DNA from 2 places in the Pilosibacter fragilis genome. Region 1 is predicted to be linked to the other one. Evidence: predicted binding sites of a transcription regulator. Region 1 holds the regulator's gene; the other holds the start of a gene.
The links. The regulator Rex, encoded in region 1, represses fermentation and respiration genes when NADH is low (regulators of the CRP and FNR family bind a similar motif). The targets are predictions, from matches to a motif close to ATTGTTAANNNNTTAACAAT.

Region 1 (3,415 bases):
CTCTGGGCAAGCTTCTTCTCACAAACCCGGATATCATTCTTCTCGATGAGCCGACGAACCATCTTGATATGTCATCCATCGCATGGCTGGAGACTTATCTCTTAAACTACCGCGGTGCCGTTCTCATCGTTGCCCATGACCGGTATTTTCTTGATAAGATCGTATCGAAGGTCATCGAGCTGGATAATGGGCATGCTGTGGTCTACTCCGGAAATTATACGGCCTACAGCGAGAAGCGGGCGCAGATGCGCGCGATCCAGATGAAGGCATACTTAAACCAGCAGCAGGAGATCAAGCACCAGGAAGCGGTCATCGAAAAGTTAAAATCCTTCAACCGGGAAAAGTCCATTAAGAGAGCGGAGAGCCGGGAAAAGATGTTAGATAAGATCGAAGTCCTGGAGAAGCCGACGGAGGTCAATGACGCCATGGATATCCGCCTGGAGCCGAATATCTTAAGCGGAAACGATGTGCTGACGGTGAACGGTCTGGCGAAGTCCTTTGGTTCCCAGACATTATTTACAGACCTGAATTTCGATGTAAAGCGCGGGGAACGGGTCGCTATTATCGGTGACAACGGAACGGGAAAGACCACGATCTTAAAGATCATCAACGGGCTTGTGGAGCCGGATGACGGTGAGATCATTCTTGGTTCCAGAGTCCACATCGGATATTATGATCAGGATCATCAGGTCCTTCATATGGAGAAGACGTTGTTTGAGGAGATCTCCGACGCCTACCCGGGAATGTCCAACACCCAGATCAGAAGTACGTTAGCGGCATTCCTCTTCACCGGGGACGATGTGTTTAAGCGGATCGGGGACTTAAGCGGCGGCGAGAGAGGCCGTGTTTCCCTTGCGAAGCTCATGCTCTCCGAGGCGAACTTCCTGATCCTCGATGAGCCGACGAACCATCTTGATATCACTTCGAAGGAGATTCTGGAGAATGCCTTAAGCCATTACGGCGGTACGGTGCTCTACGTCTCCCATGACCGGTATTTTATCAATAAGACCGCGACGAGGATCCTGGATCTCACCGGAAAGCGGATGATGAATTATATCGGTAACTACGATTATTATCTGGAAAAACATGAGGCCATGATGAACGCCCATTTCGGGACCGAGAATGTGGAGCCTACCGGCGGAATCGTCGGATTCGGCGCATCAAAGACGGGAGCGGCGGCTGAAACTTCCGGAAAAGCGGCGGAGAGCAGCGCGGACGCAGGCGGAAAGCTTGACTGGAAAGCCCAGAAGGAAGAGCAGGCCCGCCAGAGAAAACGTCAGAATGACTTGAAAAAGGTCGAGGACGAGATCCACAGACTCGAGACGAGAGACGGTGAGATCGACGGGCTTCTCTGCGACGAGAGTGTTTTCTCCGATGTGGCGAAGCTCATGGAGTTAAATAAAGAAAAAGAGGAGATCGCAGGGAAACTTGAGACTCTGTATGAAAAGTGGGAGGAGCTGGCTGAATAAGCAGCAATCATTAATATCCGCTGAGTCTCAGGTCCGTTGCTGCCTGCGCAGGGTGTGAACAGCAGCAAACCTGTTGAACAGATATAGATATACTCAAAAGAAAAATGTTCCGTCCGGTCGGGGAGATCATGGGCGGGACATTTTCTTTTTTATGGGATAGGGCAGTTCCAGCCCCAATTCGCCTAAATTCTTTGACAAGGATTTGACAAATAATATAGATATGAGTATAATAGATTCCATCGTTATATGAAAGTTTTGAGAAGGTGAAACCAGAAAATGACAGACGAAAGACAGATTTCAAAGGCGGTTATTTCCAGACTTCCGCGCTATTACAGATATCTGGGTGAGCTGATGGAGGAGGGGATCGAAAGGATTTCTTCCAATGAGCTGAGCGCCAGAATGAAGGTGACGGCGTCCCAGATCCGTCAGGATCTTAACAATTTCGGCGGCTTCGGCCAGCAGGGATACGGATATAATGTTAAGTATCTCTACACGGAGATCGCAAGGATTTTAGGAATCGACAGACAGCACAACCTCATTATCATCGGAGCCGGAAACCTTGGACAGGCCATCGCCAATTACACAAATTTTGAGAAGCGCGGATTTATGATCAAGGGAATGTTCGATACCAATCCGCGGCTGATCGGTCTCGTGGTCCGTGGTGTGGAAATCCGCGGGATCGATGACCTTGAACAGTTTATTATCGATAACGAGGTGCAGATCGCAGCCCTCACGATCCCGAAGTCCAAGGCTCCGGAGATCGCAGAGCGCCTGGTAAAGGCCGGAATCAAGGCGATCTGGAACTTTGCCCATACCGACCTAAATGTTCCGGATGATGTGGTCGTTGAGAATGTCCACCTCTCCGAGAGCCTGATGCGACTTTCCTATCGTGTCTGCAGCATGCAGGATGAGCGGGAGCGGAAAGCAAAGGAAAAAGCAGAACAGACGGGAACCAATGAGACATGTTGATTGGAGTTGGCTGTGATTTGATCGAAATTGAGCGCGTAAAAAAAGCCTGTGATAAAGAGGCTTTTTTGTCGCGTATTTATACCGAGCGTGAGCGCCGGCAGGCAAAGGGAGATCCCCGGGTCCTTGCCGGCACTTTTGCCGTTAAAGAAGCAGTGGCGAAGGTGTTTGGAACGGGATTCCGGGAGTTTATGCCGATTCATGTGGAGGTCTTAAGAGACCCTCTTGGAAAGCCCTATGTGGAGCTTCATGAGGGAGCCGCAAAAACAGCAGAAGATCTCGGGATCACAAAGATCGAAGTGTCGATCTCAGACACGAAGGACCATGCGATGGCGTTTGCCGTCGGAGAGGGGGAGGCCGGATGAAAGCAGTTCTCAGTGGAAAAGAAATGAAAGAGTTCGATGCAAGGTCCATCAAAGGGTATGGGATTCCATCCTTAGTCCTGATGGAACGGGCAGCGATGGCAGTTGCAGAGAAAGCAGAGGAGATACTGGAAAAAGAAGAGGCAGGGACCGTCTGGTCCGTCTGCGGCTTTGGAAATAACGGGGCGGATGGGGTTGCCGCCGCCAGAATGCTGTTTTTAAAGGGGTACGATGTGAAGATCGTTTTCCCGCAGCGGGACGGAAAAGGAAGCGAGGAGCTGGAAGCCCAGCTAAATGTCGTAAAACGGCTGGGAATCCCGGTGATGACGGCGGAAGATCTGTCGGACCCGGTGGAAAAGAAGATCCCGGCGCAGCCGTTTAGAAAGGCCGGGGAGAGAAAAAGAAGCTGCCGGGGCGTGATCCTGGACGCAATCTTCGGGATCGGCCTTTCGAGAAATGTGGAGGGCGCATACCGGAAGCTGATCCGGTGGATCAATGGACAGGAAGACATGAAAGTCATTGCTGTCGATATCCCGTCGGGCATCAGCTCCGATAACGGAAGCGTGATGGGAGATGCAGTCCGCGCGGATGTGACGGTCACGTTCGGAGAAAAGAAGC
Region 2 (3,415 bases), on a different contig from region 1:
CGCCCATAGCCATAGCCTCACGAAGAACTTCCTCAGCCTTCGGAAGACCCATTGTAACTACTGTAACTTCTGCACCATACTGATCTTTTAAGCGAAGAGCTGCCTCCAGACCAGCTTTATCATCCGGGTTCATGATTGTGAGCATAGCTGCTCTGTCAAGTGTTCCATCCGGTTTGAACTTTACGCCGCCCTTAGTATCCGGCACCTGTTTTACACAAACAACGATTTTCACTGTATTTCACTCCTTATTTTCATTTATAGTTATGATCTTCCAGCTGTTAAATTATTATTTTAACAGTGCGCCGGAGATAACCATTCTCTGAACTTCACTTGTTCCTTCGTAGATCTCGGTGATCTTAGCATCACGCATCATACGCTCTACGTCGTACTCTCTGATGTAACCATAACCACCATGGAGCTGAACAGCCTTTGTTGTTACTTCCATAGCAACCTCTGCTGCATACAGTTTAGCCATTGCTGCCTCTACGCCGTAGGACTTCTGAGTAGCCTTAGCCATTGCTGCACGGTAAACCATCATCTGAGCAGCTTTTACCTTTGTTGCCATATCAGCAAGCTGGAACTGTGTGTTCTGGAACTGACCGATTGTGCGGCCGAACTGCTTTCTCTCTTTTACGTAAGCAACTGTTCTGTCAAGGGCGCCCTCTGCAAGACCAAGAGCCTGAGCAGCGATACCGATACGTCCGCCGTCAAGAGTATGCATAGCGATCTTGAAGCCCTCACCCTTCTTACCTAAGAGGTTGTCCTTCGGGATGCGGCAGTCTGTGAAAATAAGTTCATATGTTGCAGATCCGCGGATACCCATCTTCTTCTCTTTTGTACCAAAAGTGAAGCCCGGTGTACCTTTCTCTACGATAAATGCGGAGATCTCTTTCTGCATTTTGCCACGTTTCTCAACTGTGCCTGTAACAGCGATAACGATGTATGTATCAGCATACTTACCGTTCGTGATGAAGCACTTGGAACCGTTTAATACCCACTCGTCGCCGTCTAAAACTGCTTTTGTCTGCTGACCCTGAGCGTCTGTACCAGCGCCCGGCTCAGTTAAACCGAATGCGCCTAACTTCTCGCCTTTTGCAAGCGGAACAAGGAATTTCTGCTTCTGCTCTTCTGTTCCGAATGTCATGATCGGATCCATGCAAAGGGATGTATGTGCGGAAACGATAACGCCTGTAGTACCGCAAACTTTGGAAAGCTCCTCAACGCACATAGCGTATGTAAGCGGATCACAGCCCTGTCCACCATACTCCTTCGGTACCGGAATACCGAGGAAACCGTTTTTAGCCATCTTCTCTACGGTTTCAACCGGGAATCTCTCTTCCTCGTCAACCTCCTGAGCAAGGGGTTTGACTTCCTTCTCGGCGAAATCGTGGAACAGTGTTCTCGCCATCTCATGCTCTTTACCTAATGTAAAATCCATGTTTTTAGTTCCTCCTTGTGAATTGTATCATGTATAACATAGGGAAATGTGGATGCTTCATTTCTCCGATGTACCTATCCATTGGACAAACGTGGTTTCCGCCCGCGTTTATCCTGTCCCGCATTTTGCGGATTCAAAATTCCCGGCATATAACCCAACATATATGCCCGGAATTCCGATTGTGAAAAAAAACACAATCTTAGTTAAAAAATAAATTTAGCGTTTTCTTTACCTCATAAACCTGCTTTCGCTGATATTTAGTGGAAAAAGTAAACGCTATCGGGTTATCTGCCTGACGGGATCAGATCCCCGTCAGGCATTTCCCATACCGGTAACTATCTCCGGATTATTTTGTGTAATCGTAGAAACCCTTGCCGGTCTTTCTTCCAAGAAGGCCGCCGCGAACCATCTTCTTAAGAAGCGGATGCGGACGATACTTCGGATCGCCTGTCTCTGTCTCAAGAACATTCATGATTGCAAGAACAACATCAAGACCAATCAGATCACCGAGAGCTAACGGTCCCATCGGATGGTTAGCGCCAAGCTTCATGGCAGTATCGATACCCTCTACGGAAGCAACGCCCTCAGCATAAATGCCGACTGCTTCGTTGACCATCGGAATAAGGATTCTGTTTACAACGAAACCTGCAGCCTCTTCTACCTGTACCGGAGTCTTGCCGATCTCTTCAGAGATCTTCTTAACAGCTTCAACATCTTCCGGCTTTGTGTTTAAGCCAGCGATAACCTCAACCAGCTTCATAACCGGTGCCGGGTTGAAGAAATGCATACCGATTACATGTCTCTCAACAGCGCTGCCGATCTCTGTAATGGAAAGAGAGGAAGTGTTTGTTGCAAAGATGCAGCTCGGTTTGCAGATCGCGTCGAGCTCTTTAAATGTCTGCTTTTTGATCTCCATGTTCTCGATCGCAGCCTCTACAACGAGGTCACAATCGCCGCAGATATCTTTCACACCAGTTGTGATCTTGTTAAGGATCTTCTCAGCCTCTTCCTGAGTCATTTTGCCTTTTGCGATTCTCTTCTCGAATCCAGCGGCAATCTTCTTCTTTCCGTTCGCTGCAAATGTTTCATTGATGTCGCAGAGCATTACCTCATAGCCTTCAGTCTGTGCGAATGCCTGTGCAATACCGGAACCCATGGTTCCTGCGCCGATAATACCAACTTTCATGATTTTATCTCCTTATATATGCAACAATGTTATGTAATCTTATCGATTTTTGAAGCCGTCCACTTTTCTCTTCTCGAGGAACGCCTTCATTCCTTCCTTCTGATCCTCAGTCTCAAAGCACTCGGAGAAATATTTCTCTTCGATAGAGATTGCGTGGTCAAGGTCGGAAAGGTAACCGTCTGTCAGGGACTCCTTGGAATTTCTGACAGCGATCGGTGCGTTGGAGGCGATCTTCTTTGCCAGCTTCATAACTGTCGGAATAAGCTCTTCCTTCGCACATACACCGTTTACAAGGCCGATCCGGTATGCCTCGTCAGCTTTGATATTGACAGCGGCATATACCATTTCCTTTGCCTTTCCGGTTCCGATCAGTCTTGCGAGACGCTGGGTTCCGCCGAATCCCGGAGTAATACCAAGACCAACCTCCGGCTGTCCGAATATAGCGTTTTCGGAGCAGTAACGGATATCGCAGCTCATTGCAAGCTCATTTCCACCGCCAAGTGCAAAGCCGTTGACAGCAGCGATCGACGGGATCGGAAGTGTCTCCAGCTTACGGAAAACATCGTTTCCAGCTTTACTGAATTCACGTGCTTCCTGTACAGTCATCGTGCTCATTGCAGCAATGTCCGCACCGGCAACAAAGGATTTCTCACCTGCGCCGGTCACAACCAGCACTCTTGTTGTACCAAGATCAATGCTGTCAAGAACAGCATCAAGGTCCTGAATAACCTCTGTATTTAACGCATTTAAAGCCTCCGGACGGTTGATGGTGATAACACCAACAAAACCGT

Region 2: ABCW45_RS14780 (acyl-CoA dehydrogenase) is a predicted target of Rex. The motif match lies at 1,617-1,636, and genes of this name have one in related genera.

The regions. Positions count from the first base shown of each region.
Region 1 is NZ_JAVYJB010000008.1:130,520-133,934, forward strand. It holds gene ABCW45_RS09685 (ABC-F family ATP-binding cassette domain-containing protein) at 1-1,469, shown strand, start outside; gene ABCW45_RS09690 (redox-sensing transcriptional repressor Rex) at 1,746-2,438, shown strand; gene acpS (holo-ACP synthase) at 2,432-2,800, shown strand; gene ABCW45_RS09700 (NAD(P)H-hydrate dehydratase) at 2,797-3,415, shown strand, end outside.
Region 2 is NZ_JAVYJB010000019.1:18,233-21,647, forward strand. It holds gene ABCW45_RS14775 (electron transfer flavoprotein subunit beta/FixA family protein) at 1-232, opposite strand, end outside; gene ABCW45_RS14780 (acyl-CoA dehydrogenase) at 287-1,438, opposite strand; gene ABCW45_RS14785 (3-hydroxyacyl-CoA dehydrogenase NAD-binding domain-containing protein) at 1,785-2,624, opposite strand; gene ABCW45_RS14790 (enoyl-CoA hydratase-related protein) at 2,664-3,415, opposite strand, start outside.